2 regions of the Actinomyces radicidentis genome follow, and region 1 is predicted to be linked to the other one. Evidence: riboswitches for the same ligand, from Rfam matches in the RefSeq annotation. Region 1 holds a riboswitch; the other holds the start of a gene.

Region 1 (7,269 bases):
GACGACCTCGACGGCCGTCAGGTCTTCGTCATCGACCCGATGCTCGCCACGGGCCACACCCTCGTCGCCGCCATCGAGTACCTCTTGGACCGCGGCGCCAGCGACGTCACCGCCCTGTGCCTCATCGCCGCCCCGGAGGGCCTCAAGGCCCTCGAGGAGGCCGTCGGGGACCGAGCCAACGTCACCGTCGTCACCGCCGCGGAGGACGACCACCTCAACGAGCGCTCCTACATCGTCCCGGGCCTCGGCGACGCCGGCGACCGCCTCTACGGCATCGTCGACTGAGGTCGCCCTGTTCGGGCCCACCGGACGGGGAACAACGACGCGCCCGCCGCTCCGTGATGGAGCGACGGGCGCGTTCGCGAGGGCCGAGAGGGCTCGGGACGTCCCGATCTCGAGGTCAGGACGTCCCGATCTCGACGAGAGGGGCTCAGAAGGCCGGGATGACGGACTCGTCGGTCCACTTCTCCTCGATGAACTTCTTGAGCTCGTCGGAGTTGAGGAGGGCGGCGAGCTTGGCGAGGGCCGCGTTGTCCTTGTCGGCGGTGCGCACGACGAGCTCGTTGGCGTAGGGCGAGTTCTCGCCGGGCTCGAGGACGAGGGCGTCGTCCTTCGGGGACAGGCCGGCCTCGAGGGCGTAGTTGCCGTTGATGCAGGCGGCGTCGGCGTCGGCCATGGAGCGGGCCACCTGGGCGCCGTCGACCGTCTTGAACTTGAGGTTCTTCTTGTTCTCGGTGACGTCGACGTCGGTGAGCAGCTCGACGCTCGGGTCCACCGTGATGAGGCCGGCGGTCTCGAGGAGGCGGAAGCCGCGGGCGGTGTTGGCCGGGTCGTTGTTGAGGATGATGGTGCCGCCGTCGGGGATGTCGTCGACCGACTTCACGGTCGAAGAGTACAGACCCATGGGCTCGATGTGGACCTTCGCGGTGGCCGTGAAGTCGTAGCCCTTGTCGTCGATCTGCTGCTTGAGGAAGTTCGGCGTCTGGAAGAAGTTGGCAGCCAGGGAGCCGTCGCCCAGCGAGGAGTTCGGCGTCTGGTAGTCGTTGATGGACGTGATGTCCAGGGAGATGCCGGTGCCGGCGGTGAGGTTGTCCTGGACCCACTGGAGGATCGTGACGTGCGGCTCCGGGGAGGCGCCGACCTTGATGGTGGCGGTGTCGCCGGAGACGGTGATGCCCTTGGTGGCGACGTCCTTGACGTCCACGGCACCGGCCGGGGCGGCCGTGGCGGCGGCGTAGAAGGGGGCCTCGGAGGCGACGGCCGTCGCGTCGGAGGCGGCCGAGGCGGTGGAGTCCGCCGAGGAGGATCCGGAGTCGTTGCCGCAGGCGGCCAGGGTGAGGGCGACGGCGGAGGCGAGGCCGCCGGCGAGGGCGGAGCGACGGGTGATGGTGAGCGACATGCGAGTGCCTTTCGGGTGGGTGGTGGGTCGGGACGGTGGGGCCGGCGCCGTCAGCGGTGGTCGACGAGCCGGGCGAGGAGGTCGCCGACGACCTGGATGACCGCGACGACGAGGACGATGGTGATGACGGTGATGACCATGACGTCGGTCTGGTAGCCGTTGTAGCCGTACTGGATGGCGAGGTCGCCCAGGCCGCCGCCGCCGACGGCGCCCGCCATGGCGGAGTAGCCGAGCAGCGTGATGATCGTGACCGTCGCGGACTGGATGAGGGTGGGAAGGGCCTCGCGGACGAGGACCCCCCAGGTGACCTGGCTGCCGGAGGCGCCCATCATGAGGGCCGCCTCGACCTTGCCGTGGTCGACGTCGTTGATGGCCGTCTCCACCAGTCGCGCGTAGAAGGGGATGGCACCGATGGTGAGCGGGACGCAGGCGGCCTGCCAGCCGAGCGACGTCCCGGCGATGAGCCGGGTGAGCGGCACGATCGCGACCATGAGGATGATGAAGGGCATCGAGCGGCCGATGTTGACGATCTGCGAGAGGATCTCGTAGACGGCCCGGTTGCGGTGCTGGCCGCGCTTGCCGGTGGTGACGAGCGCCAGGCCGAGGAGCAGGCCGAGCAGCACGGTGATGATCCCGGAGACCAGGGTCATCTCGATGGTCTCCCAGGTGGCCTGGCCGAGCTTGCGCTGGATGACCGGGTTGTTGAACCAGGTTCGGTCGTCCGCGGCGGCGAGCACCGTGTCGAGGCCCGGCGTCTTGACGGCGAGGGAGGCGGCCAGGGCGGTCAGGGTGCTCATCGGCGGACCTCCGCGTGGACGCCGGCGGCGGTGAGGGCGTCCACGAGGGCGTCCCGTCGCTCGGCGGGGATGGTGAGGGCGAGCCGGCCGACCTGGGCGGTGCCGAGGGTCTCGAAGACGCCGGCGGCGACGTCGGCGCCCTGCTGGGCGACGAGGCCGAGGACCTGGGAGGCGGCGGGCTGGCCGGGGTGGGCGACGAGCGCGACGTCGACGACGGCGTCGCGGGCCCCCACGGCGTCCTCGGGGACGGCCGGCGGCGGCACGAGCTCGTGGGACAGGCGGGAGGTGACGTCGCCGACGACCTCCTCGATGGGGCCGGACTCGACGATGCGGCCGGCCTCGAGCAGCGAGACGGAGTCGCAGATGGAGCGCACGACGCTCATCTCGTGGGTGATGATGACGACGGTGACGCCGAGGCGGTCGCGCACGTCGCGGATGAGCTCGAGGATCGAGCGGGTGGTCTCCGGGTCGAGGGCGCTCGTGGGCTCGTCGCACAGGAGGACGGCGGGCTGGTCCGCGAGCGCGCGGGCGATGCCGACGCGCTGCTTCTGGCCGCCGGAGAGCTGCGAGGGGTAGGAGCTGCCGCGGTCGGCGAGGCCCACGAGCTCGAGCATGCGCTCGACGGTGCCGCGGCGCTCTCCCGACCTCACGCCGGCCATGGCGAGCGGGTAGGCGATGTTCTGGGCGGTGGTGCGCTGGTCGAGCAGGTTGGCGTGCTGGAAGACCATGCCGATGCTGCGACGGGCGTCGCGCAGGTCGCGGGCGGACAGGGAGGACATGTCCTTGCCGGCGACGCTCACGGTCCCGGAGGTGACGGGCTCGAGGCTGGTCAGGCAGCGCACGAGGGTCGACTTTCCGGCGCCGGAGGTGCCGACGATGCCGTGGATGGACCCCGCGGGCACGTCGAGGCTGAGGCCGTCGAGGGCGCGGACCTCGGAGCCGTCGCGCAGGCGGTAGACCTTGTGAACGTCGCGCAGGGAGATCATGCGGCCGTCGGCCGCCGTCGTCGGGGCGGGGGATGCGCTCACTCGTTCCTCCATCGGTCCTGGCGGAAGCACCCTCACCGCGAGCGGGGGTTGCTGCAACGTCGACGAGCCAGGTCTCTCGGTTGCTCTGGATGGGTTCAAGGCAGGACGCTAGGCGGCTCGGCTCACAGGGGCAAGCCCCGTCCGCTCAGGGGGACGAAGGTCACGCGGATCGACCGGGCTCCTCCGCGGCCCCGCGCAGGGCCCGGGGCCCGGGGCCGTCCCGCACCCGGTCCGTGCGCACGGTCGGTCTAAGGCCGGTCCCGGTGCGGGCACGTTTGCGTGACGACCTCGCGGTCGCGTGCGTCGCCCCTCCCCGGGCACCGGGGCGCGTGCCAGGATCCCTCCGTGATGATCCTGGAGACCCCGCGCACCACCACCGACGACGCCCGCGCCGACGTCGCCGAGGACATCCTCGGGGAGCCCTGGGTGGCCCGCCGCATCCCGGTCACGGTCTCCGACGCCGCTCCCGGCGCCGACCACGCCGTCCTCGTCCACCAGCGCGAGGCCGCCACGGCCCCCGGGGAGTCGCCGCGCCACTCGCGGGCCGTCCTCTACCTGCACGGCCGCAACGACTACTTCTTCCAGACGGGGCTCTCCGACGCGCTGCTCGGGGCCGGCTACGAGTTCTACGGGCTGGACCTGCGGGCCTGCGGGCGCGCCGGCCTCGGCTACCGCTCCCCGCACGACGTGCGGGACCTGCGCGTCCACGACGAGGAGATCGCCGAGGCGCTGCGCATCATCCGCGAGGAGCACGGGCACGACGTCGTCGTCCTCAACGCGCACTCGACCGGCGGGCTCTCGGCCGTCATCTGGGCCTCGGACCACCCGGGCACGGTCGACGCCGTCACGCTCAACTCCCCGTGGCTGGACCTCCAGGCCGGCGGGCTCATGCGCTCCTACGGCTCGGCGGCGATCGACCTCATGGCGCGCCGCGACCCGGACCGGATCATCGTCGACTCGCCGCTGGCCGCGCAGCGCGACACCGAGCTGGCCGGCCGGCGCGACGAGGTCCTCGGCGAGGGCGCGGGCACGGACTGGGCCGCGGGCGCCGCGCTCGGCGACGTCGAGGACGACCTCTACGCCCGCGTCCTGCACCAGCGGTGGGGCGGGGAGTGGGACTGGGACCTCACGCTCAAGCCCTCCCCCTCCTTCCCGGCGCGGGCGGGCTTCATGGCGGGGATCCGTCGTCTCCAGCGCGACGTCCACCACGGGCTGGGGATCACGGTGCCGGTGCTCCTGTGCTGCTCGACGACGTCGGGCGGGGACCACCCGACGCGCGAGGACGCGCTGTGCAGCGACGTGGTCCTGCACGTGGACCAGATGATCGCGCGCGCGCCCTACCTGGGCGACGACGTCACCCTGCGGCAGGTACCGGGCGGGGTCCACGACCTGGTCCTCTCCCCCGAGCCGGCGCGCAGCGACTACCTCGCCGCGCTCACGGGCTGGCTGCGGGCGCGCCTCGGCTGAGACGGGCTCCTGCCGGCGCCCGGGCCCGGCCGACCCCTCCTGCACGGCCCGTGCGCGCGACGTGCGTGCGCCGGGCGGCGTCCGCGAGGGCGCTGGGCGGCACCTGTGCGCATGGGCCGCGCGAGCCTGCGGGGAGCATGGCCGTCGTCGCGCGATGACGGGCGAGCCGGGCGACGCGGGCTCCAGGGCCGGCCGCGCCGGCAACCGGCGACGAAGCCCCCAGCGAGGCGCACCCGCACCCGGTCCCTGACGCGCACGGGCGTCGTCGGAGCGTGGGGACCGCCCGCGGGAGCGGCGCGTGGCGAGGTCCCGCCACACCCCATTTAGCAACTTATCAAATTCTTGGTTTTCCCTATGGCCACATATGGATCGGTGTCGTTACCTTTTCGTGACCGATCTGGTCCCGCGGGCTCCCTCGACCCGCCGTCGGGCCCACCCCGGGCCATCCCCTCAGGAGGAAATCCAATGAGAACACTCGCACCGAGGAGGGCGCGCACGCTGCTCTCCGCCGCCTCGGCAGGGCTCCTCGCGGCCGGAGCCCTGTCCGCCGCCGCTCCCGCGATCGCCGGCCAGGCGACCGCCGCCCCCGCCACGGACCCCGTCGACACGACGAGCACCGCCGTGAGCACCACGGACGACGCGGCGACCTCGAACGCCTACATCGTCAAGCACAAGGCGGACTCGGAGCCCGCCGACGTCCTCACCGCCCAGTCCGCCGGGACGGACGTCGAGGGCGAGCTGCCCGCGGCCACGACGACCGCCATCGACGAGGCCGCCGACGCCACGAGCGCCGACGTCGACGTCGAGGCCGTCACCGCCCACTCCGGCGACCTCGCCTCCGTCCAGCTCTCCAGCACCCTGGACGAGGCGGACGCCCAGGCCTTCGTCAGCTCGCTGAGCTCGGACCCCTCCGTCGAGTACGTCCAGCCCGACATCGTCATGACGGCGCTCGCCGTCCTCAGCACGCCGAACGACACCTAGTTCTCCAAGCAGTGGGACCTCGGCCCGGCCTCGAGCTGGGGCATGAACGCGACCGCCGCCTGGTCCAGGGCCACCGGCGAGGGCGTCACCGTCGCCGGCACAGTCGCCGCGCAGACCAGCAACTTCACCGGCACCGCCGGCGTCGCCCCGAACGCCAGGATCGAGCCCGTCCGCGTGCTCGGCCTGTGCGGCGGCTCCTCCTCGGACATCGTCGACGGCATCACCTGGGCCTCCGGCGGCCACGTCAACGGCGTGCCCGACAACGACAACCCCGCCAAGGTCATCAACATGAGCCTGGGCGGCTCGGCCAGCTACTGCCCGAGCTACTACCAGGAGACCATCGACGCAGCGACCGAGCGCGGCTCGATCATCGTCATCGCCGCCGGCAACGAGGACGACGACGCCGCCGACGACACCCCCGCCAACTGCGACAGCGTCATCACCGTCGGCTCCACCGGCGACCAGGGCGCCCGCGCCTACTACTCGAACTACGGCAGCACCGTCGAGGTCTCCGCTCCCGGCGGCGACATGAAGTCCGGCGAGGGCATCCTCTCCACCGTCGACTCCGGCACCACCACGCCGCAGGGGGCCGACTACGGCTACATGCAGGGCACGAGCCGGGCCACCCCGCACGTCGCGGGCACCATCGCGCTCATGGCCCAGATCAAGCCCTCGCTCACGACGGCGGAGGCCACGCGGATCCTTCAGGACACGAGCTACCCGCTCGCCAGCTGCGACACGGGTGCCGGCACCTGCGGCACCGGCATCATCGACGCCGCCGCGGCCGTCGCCTCGGTCGCCGGCACGACCCCGGCGCCGGAGCCGACCGCCCCGGCCACGACCGAGCCGACGGCGGCTCCGACGCCGACGACCAACACCGGCAACCCGACGGGCGGCCGCGGCATCGGCGAGTACTACTACTGCCGGATCTTCGGCTGCGACTGAGTCGCGCCGTCACGGCCGAGCACGGCGCCACCGGCGGCGCCCACGGCACGGCGGGCCGTCCCGGGAGACCCCGGGACGGCCCGCCGTCGTCGTGCTGCGCCGTCAGCGGCGGGTTCGGGCGACCTCGGCCAGGGCCGGCTCGAGGGCGCCGACGACCCGCTCGACGACCTCGAGGGTGTCCTCGAAGTCGGCCTGGGTCCCGTACCAGGGGTCCGGCACGTCCAGGGAGTAGCGAGCGCGCGAGCCGTCCGCGATGACCTGGCGCTCGGCCAGCGCCGCCGGGTCGTAGGAGCGGAACATGCGGATCCGGTCCGTGTCGACGCCGAGGCGCTCGGCGCGGCGGGTGAGCTCGCGCAGGTGGTTCGAGGTCATGGCGAGGAGGAGGTCGCTTCCGCGCAGCTCCTCGTCGCTGACGCGGTGGGCGCGGTGGGTGCTGATGGCGCGGGCGGCCGCGGCGGCCGCGGCGTCGTCGCCCTCGCCGTAGCCGGCGGCCGCGAGGGTCCGCAGGGCGCGGCGGTCGATGGGGTTGCCGAGCTCCTCGTCGGAGACGCCCGAGGAGGTCACCGCGACGCCGTCGGGGCCGCGGTCCGGGACGCCGTCGCCGGCGAGGCGGCCTGCGAGGACCACCTCCGCCATGGCGGAGCGGCAGATG
Region 2 (7,269 bases), 940 kb from region 1:
CCGACGAGGCGGGCGAAGCGCTCGATGCGCTCGGCGACGAGCTCGGGATGCTCGACGACGTTGGTCGAGTGCGCGACGACGCCGGGGATGATCACCTTGTCCTCGGGCAGGGCGGTGTCCTCCCACAGGCGCCACTCGTGCTCGTGGCGGGCGCCGGCGGCCTCGAAGGTGTAGCCGTGCGCCTTGACGGTGAGGACGAGGTCGACGATGTCCTTGAAGGGGATGTCGGTCGTGTGCGGACCGTGCCAGGAGCCCCAGCACACGTGGAAGCGGACCTGGTCCTCCGGGATGCCCGTCAGCGCCCGGTTGACGGCGGCGATGCGCTTGCCGATGAACTCGCGGTAGTCGGCCAGCGACGGCTCGGGGTTGATCTGGTCCCAGGACTCGGCGACGTCGGGGGCGTCGATCTGGACGGTGAGCCCGGCGTCGGTGATCGCCTTGTACTCCTCGTGCATGGCGTCGGCGCAGGCGGCGAGGAGGCTCTCGTCGTCCTCGTAGTACTCGTTCTTCATGCGGGCGGCCGAGCCCGGGGAGAGGGCGGCGACGAAGCCGTCGGCCGGGGTGAGGCCGTTGGCCTTGAGGCCGGCGAGGAGGAGGTCGACGTCGGCCTGGACGGCGTCGCCGCCGATGTAGGTGAGGGGCCCGGTGATCTTGGGGTTGCCGACCTTGTTGCGGCCGGTGAGGATCCCGGAGGTCGGGTCCTCGTAGGCCTCGTTGAAGCGGACGCGGTCGCGGCGGTCCGGGAAGGAGGTGAGCCGCGGGTTGCCGGGCGTGGAGCGGACGCGCTCGGGGTTGGCCCAGCGGTCCTCGTCGGTCATGGTGAGGCCGCCGAGGCGGGAGAAGGAGTAGTTCCACCAGGCGCCGTAGTCGACGGCGCCGGAGGTGATGTGCCCGTACTCGCCCTCGTTGACGATCGAGAGCCCGAGGTCGTGCTGGCGCTTGACGACGCCGTCGACGGAGGCGGACAGGACGGAGGCGAACTCCTCGTCGCTGATGGTGCCCTCGGTGCGGCGGTCGTTGGCGGCGAGCAGCTCCGGGGTGCGGGGCAGGGAGCCGACGTGCGTGGTGCGGATGTCAGTCATGCAGGTGATCCTCTCGCTGGTCGGCGCCGCTCAGAGTCGCTCGCTCGCGATGCGGGCGCCCTCGACGAGGGACTCGAGCTTGGCCCAGGCGATGTGGGAGTGGACGCGGCCGCCCAGCCCGCAGTCGGTGGAGGCGACGACGCGCTCGGGGCCGACGACGCTCGCGAAGCGCTCGATGCGCTCGGCGACGAGCTCGGGGTGCTCGAGGACGTTCGTGGCGTGGGAGACGACGCCGGGGATGAGGTACTTGCCGTCGGCGAGGCCCCCGTCCTCGACGAGCTCCTTCCACACGCGCCACTCGTGCTCGTGGCGGGCGTTGGCGGCCTCGAAGGTGAAGCCGTTGGCGTTGACGGACAGGGCGAGGTCGGCGATGTTCTCGAGACCGAGGTCGGTGGAGTGCGGACCGTGCCAGGAGCCCCAGCAGATGTGGTAGCGGACCTGGTCGGGGTCGATGCCCGTCAGGGCGTGGTTGAGGGCCTCGATGCGCACGGCGGAGAAGCGGCGGTAGTCCTCGACGGATGGGGCGACCTTGAACTGGTCCCAGGACTCGGCGAGGTCGGGGGCGTCGATCTGGACGGTGAGCCCGGCGTCGGTGATCGCCTTGTACTCCTCGCGCAGGCCCTCGGCCCAGGCCCAGACGGCGGCCTCGTCGTCCTCGTAGTACTGGTTGCCGATGCGGGCGGCGGCGGCCGGGGAGATGGAGGCGATGAAGCCGTCGGAGACGGGCTTGCCGGCCTTCTCGAGGGCAGCGGTGAGGGCCTTGACGTCGCGCTCGACGATGGCGTGGCCGGTGTAGCGGATCTCACCGGTGACGGTGGGCCACACGGGAACGCCCTGGGTGGCGAGGTGGATGCCGCTGGTGGGGTCGGAGTAGGCGTCGGCGAAGGCGACCCAGTCGCGGCGGTCGCCCATGGCGTCGAGCTCGAGCTTGCCGGCGGGGGTGGGCTTGTGCTCGGGGAGCTCGTGGAGGATCTCGAGGCCGGTGAAGCGCTCGAAGGAGTAGGCCCACCAGCCGCCGTAGTCGACCTTCTCGGTCATGGTGTGGCCGTACTCGCCGTCGTTGACGACGTCGAGGCCGATCTCGGCCTGGCGGGCGACGACGGCGTCGGTCTCCTCGGTGACGACGTCGGCGAGCTCGGCGTCGGTCAGGGTGCCGGCGGCGTGGTCGGCGTTGGCCTTGAGCAGGGTGTCGGTGCGGGGCAGGGAGCCGACGTGGGTGGTGCGGATGGTGGTCATGGTCTTCTCCTGGTGGTGCTGCAGGGCGCCGGGCCGCGGGAGCGGGGCCGGGCGGAGGTCGTGGTGCGGGTGGTCGTGTCGGTGCTGGTGCGGCGATGGGGCGCCGGTTCGATCGGGGACGCTGCCCCGTGGAGCGCGCCCGCGGGCGCCGGGGCGCGCGCTCAGAAGCGCTCGGAGGCGATGCGGGCGCCCTCGGTGAGGGAGGCGAGCTTGGCCCAGGCGATCTGGCCGTGGACGCGACCACCGAGCCCGCAGTCGGTGGAGGCGACGACGCGCTCGGGGCCGACGACCTCCGCAAAGCGGGTGATGCGGTCCGCGACGAGCTCGGGGTGCTCGAGCACGTTGGTCACGTGGGAGACGCAGCCGGGGACGAGGTACCTCTCCTCCGGAAGCTGGCCGTTGTCGACGATGTCCTTCCATATCTTCCACTCGTGCTCGTGGCGGACGTTGGCGGCCTCGAAGGAGAGCCCGTTGGCGTTGACCTGGAGGGCGAGGTCGACGATGTCGCGGAAGGGGATGTCCGTGGAGTGCGGGCCGTGCCACGAGCCCCAGCACACGTGGAGGCGGACCTGGGCGGGGTCGATCCCCTCGAGTGCCCGGTTGATGGCGTCGATGCGCACCTGGGTGAAGGCGCGGTAGTCGGCCAGGCTCGGCTGGGGGTTGAACAGGTCCCAGGTGTCGGCGAGGTCGGGGGCGTCGAGCTGGAGGGTGAAGCCGGCGTCGGTGATCGCCTTGTACTCATGGTGCAGGGCGTCGGCGAAGGCGTTGACCTGGTCGTCGTCGTACTCGTAGAAGCCGTCGTCGAGCCGCCCGGCGGAGCCTGGTGAGAGGGCGGAGATGAAGGCGGAGCCGGGCGTGAGGCCGTTCGCCTCGAGGGCGGCGCGGGTGGCCGCGAGGTCGCGGGCGACGTCGTCGGCGCCGGTGTAGGTGACCGCGGAGGTGACGGCGGGCAGGAGCGGGCCGCCCTCGCCCTTGAAGAAGGCGGCGGAGACGTCCTCCGCGCCGCCGAAGAGGGTGCCGGAGCCCGGGTCGCCGTAGGCCTCGTCGAAGGCGAGCCAGTCGCGGTGCTGCGTCCACTCGGCCAGGTGGATCGAGGTGGTGCGCGAGCGCGAGGGGCGGATGGTCGCGGGGACGTAGTCGGGGTGGGCGGGGTCCTGCGGGGTGACGCCGGAGACGCGCCGGTAGGCGTAGAGCATCCAGGCGGTGTAGTCGCCGCCGACGGCGATGTGGCCGTACTCGCCGTCATTGACGACGTCGAGGCCGAGGTCGATCTGGCGCTTGACGACGCCGGCGGTCTCGGTGGCGACGACCTCGTCGAGGGAGGCTCGGCCGAGGGAGCCGGCGAGGTAGCTGTCCTTGGCGTCGGTGAGGGCCTGGGTGCGAGGGAGGGAGCCGACGTGGGTGGTGCGGATTCGCGTGGTCATGGTGGTCCTGTTCGTGGCTGCGGCGGTGCCGCGGGCTGGCGGTGGGGACCGGCGCCGCGCCGCCCTCGTCGGGCGCGTGCGGCTTGGGGCTGAGACGACCGGGCGCCTCAGCGGGGCATGACCGCCCCTGCGACGCGCGGCTGCGCGGGCAGGGGAAGCTCCGTCCTCGCGGTACGGGGACAGGCGCCGGGGGCGTCGGCCTCGCATCGGGTGGTCTGCATGGTCGCCTTCCATCGTTCCTGGCTGGAGCACCCCGCCGGACGGCGTGGTTGCTGCGGCGTCGGGGAGCCAGGTCTCTCGGCCGCTCGGGATGGTGATGGGCGGAGCATAACCGCCGACGGCGGGTGCGTCGCAAGTCACGGCGCGACGCTCCCGCGGAGCGAGACAGGGCGCGGCGAGGGCGGGGTTCGGTCATGGCCGCACGCCGTTGAGCGCGGACGAGCCAGACCTCCCTGGACGAGCCGGGCGCCGTCGGCGTCGTGCTGGTCCAGGGAGGTCTGGCCGATGGTGGGACGGCGTGGGCCCGCCGGGCCCGGCGGCGTCAGGCGCGCTCGCCCCAGCCCTCGAGGCCGGAGCGGCCCTGGCGGCCGAAGCCGCGCCCGCGATCGCCGCGACCTCGGCGTCCGCCGCGGAACTCTCGGGCGCCGCGCTCCGGGATCTCGCCGCCGGGCAAGCCGGGGCCGAGCTGGCCGCGACGCCGCCCGTCGTGCGCCCCGCCCTCGCCGAGGGGGCCGCCGTCGGGCTCCCAGGAGCCGCGGTGCGCGCCGCGACCGCCGCGCGGGCCGCCCTCGTGATCATCACGCTCACCGTGGCGGCCATGGTGGCCGTGGGGGCCGTCGTGGTGGCCGTGAGGGCCGCCGTCGGGTCCGCCGTCGCGACCGAAGGGGCCGGGACCGAAGCGACGGGGCCCGAAGCCCTCCTCGCGCATCCGCATCATGGCCTCGAAGCGATCGTCGCCCATGCGGCGGCGGGCCTCGGCCTGCCAGTCGGCGGGGTCCTCGTCGGCGGCGACGCCGAGCTCGGCCTCGAGGGAGTCGATGATCTTGTCGAGGAGGCCGGCGAGCTGGGCGGCCTCCTCGTCGGTGAGGACGGTGAGGTAGTCGGCTCGCCCGCGCCCGACCTCGGCGGCGCGACCGGCGTCGGTGAGGGAGACGAGCATGACGCGCTTGTCCTTCTCGGAGGGGGTGCGCTCGACGAGGCCGTCGCCCTCGAGCTTCTTGAGGAGCTCGTTGAGGGACTGCTGGCGGATGTCGAGCAGGTAGGCCAGCTCGCGGGTGGGGATGGGGCTCTGCATCTGGAGGGCGGCGATGACGCGGCCGCGACCGCGGGTGGCGTCGCCGAAGGGGCCCGCGCCGCGGGGGCCGCGCTGCTCGTGGCGGCGACGGCGCACGAGGCGCTGGAGGCGGTGGAGGCGGGTCTCGACGCCGGAGCGGTCCGGACGCTGCCCCTGAGCGGCAGCAGTGGCGTCGGCGGTGGCGTCGTCGGGGTGGGCGTTGGTGTTCTGGTTCGGGTCCATGGTCGTCATGGGGTTCTCCTGGGTCGTGCTGGGCACCTTTCTACGGGTACCTGTCGGTTTTTGATGGAGACGAAGTTACAGGTTCCTGTCGAACCTTGTCAAGCAGGTATGACAGGAACCTGTACGTTCTGCGTCACAGCCCTAAGGCCTTCAGATTCCTGTCGGAGGGGCGCGTTAGCGTGGCGGCATGAGCGAGACGAGCAGCCCCAGCGCCACCTCCACGCACTCCCCCATCCGCGAGCGCGCCGAGGCAGTCCTCCGCGAGCTCGTCGGCCGCGCCGACGCCGCCCTGCGCGAGGACCAGTGGCGCGCCATCGAGGCGCTCGTCGTCGACCACCGCCGCGCGCTCGTCGTCCAGCGCACCGGCTGGGGCAAGTCGGCCGTCTACTTCGTCTCCACCGTGCTCCTGCGCGAGGGCTGGGCCGGCTGGCGCGACGGCGCCCCCGTCCCCTCCCCCGGCGCGCGCACCGGCGCCGGCGCGACCGTCATCATCTCGCCGCTCCTCGCCCTCATGCGGGACCAGGTGAGCGCCGCCCAGCGCGCAGGCATCAACGCCGTCACCATGAACTCGGCCAACGCCACCCAGTGGGACGAGATCGAGGGGCAGGTCCGCGACGGCGCCGTCGACGTCCTCCTCGTCTCCCCCGAGCGCCTCAACAACCCCGTCTTCCGCGACGAGGTCCTCCCCCACCTCGCCGCCGACGCCGGGCTCGTCGTCATCGACGAGGCGCACTGCATCTCCGACTGGGGCCACGACTTCCGCCCCGACTACCGCCGCATCCGCACGCTGCTCGCCGAGCTGCCGCCCGCCACGCCCGTCCTGGCGACGACGGCCACGGCCAACAGGCGCGTCACCGACGACGTCGCCGAGCAGCTCGCCGGGCGCGCCATGGGCCGCGAGGCGCCCGAGGTCCTCGTCCTGCGCGGCACGCTCGAGCGCGAGTCCCTCCACCTGGGCGTGCGCACCCTCCCGGACGCGGCGACGCGCCTGGCCTGGCTCACCGACTACCTGCGCTCCCAGCCGGGATCGGGCATCGTCTACTGCCTCACCGTCTCCGCCGCCGGCGAGGTCGCCCAGCGCCTAAGGGAGGCGGGCCTCAAGGTCGCCACCTACACCGGGCAGACGGACCCGGCCGAGCGCGAGCGCCTCGAGGTGAGCCTCAAGGAGAACCGGGTCAAGGCCCTCGTCGCGACGAGCGCCCTCGGCATGGGCTTCGACAAGCCGGACCTCGGCTTCGTCGTGCACGTCGGGGCGCCGAGCTCGCCCGTGTCCTACTACCAGCAGGTCGGCCGCGCCGGCCGAGGGGTCGCGCGAGCCGAGGTCGTCCTCCTGCCGGGCGCCGAGGACCGCTCCATCTGGGAGTGGTTCGGCGCCCAGGGCTTCCCGCCCGAGCCGGACGTCCGCGAGGTCCTCGCCGGGCTCGACGCCGCCCGCGCCGAGGGCAACGGAGTCATGAGCACGAACGTCCTCGAGACGGTGACCAGCCTGCGGCGCACGCGCCTGGAGTCGATGCTCAAGGTCCTCGACGTCGACGGCGCCGTGCGGCGGGTGCGCGGCGGCTGGGAGTCGACGGGCGAGTCCTGGGTCTACGACGCCGAGCGCTACCAGCGCGTCGAGGCCGCCCGCCTCGCCGAGCAGGACTCGATGCTCCGCTACGAGCGCCTCGAGGCGCCGGAGTGCCGCATGGCCTTCCTGCGCGCCGCCCTCGACGACCCGGAGATGCCCGAGGGCTGGCGCTGCGGGAAGTGCGACCTGTGCGGCGGGCTCGACCTCGCCGCCGCCGCCAGCGCGACCGAGGTGGAGGCCGCCCGCGAGTCCCTCACCCGCGTGGGCGTCAGCCTCGAGCCGCGCAAGCAGTGGCCCACCGGCATGGCCCGGCTCGGGCTGCCGGACCTCAAGGGGAAGATCAAGGAGGACGAGCGGCTCGGCGAGGGCATGGCCGTCGGGCGCCTCGACGGCCTCGGGATCTCCGGCCCGTTGCGCGACCTCGTGGAGTCCGGCGAGGACGGC

The links. A riboswitch is a leader RNA that binds a small molecule or an ion and turns the genes downstream of it on or off. The one in region 1 is predicted to bind S-adenosylmethionine.
Region 2: another riboswitch for S-adenosylmethionine. It lies ahead of AXF14_RS09260 (cobalamin-independent methionine synthase II family protein); the one in region 1 lies ahead of AXF14_RS05150 (methionine ABC transporter ATP-binding protein).

What each region holds. Positions count from the first base shown of each region.
Region 1 covers NZ_CP014228.1:1,224,460-1,231,728, reverse strand. The annotation lists gene upp (uracil phosphoribosyltransferase) at 1-285, shown strand, start outside; gene AXF14_RS05160 (MetQ/NlpA family ABC transporter substrate-binding protein) at 431-1,399, opposite strand; gene AXF14_RS05155 (methionine ABC transporter permease) at 1,450-2,196, opposite strand; gene AXF14_RS05150 (methionine ABC transporter ATP-binding protein) at 2,193-3,236, opposite strand; SAM riboswitch class I at 3,230-3,320, opposite strand; gene AXF14_RS05145 (alpha/beta hydrolase) at 3,573-4,691, shown strand; gene AXF14_RS05140 (hypothetical protein) at 5,157-5,672, shown strand; gene AXF14_RS05135 (S8 family serine peptidase) at 5,715-6,617, shown strand; gene AXF14_RS05130 (low molecular weight protein-tyrosine-phosphatase) at 6,720-7,269, opposite strand, start outside.
Region 2 covers NZ_CP014228.1:2,168,169-2,175,437, reverse strand. The annotation lists gene AXF14_RS09270 (cobalamin-independent methionine synthase II family protein) at 1-1,082, opposite strand, end outside; gene AXF14_RS09265 (cobalamin-independent methionine synthase II family protein) at 1,113-2,318, opposite strand; gene AXF14_RS09260 (cobalamin-independent methionine synthase II family protein) at 2,480-3,742, opposite strand; SAM riboswitch class I at 3,970-4,059, opposite strand; gene AXF14_RS09255 (MarR family winged helix-turn-helix transcriptional regulator) at 4,284-5,294, opposite strand; gene AXF14_RS09250 (RecQ family ATP-dependent DNA helicase) at 5,446-7,269, shown strand, end outside.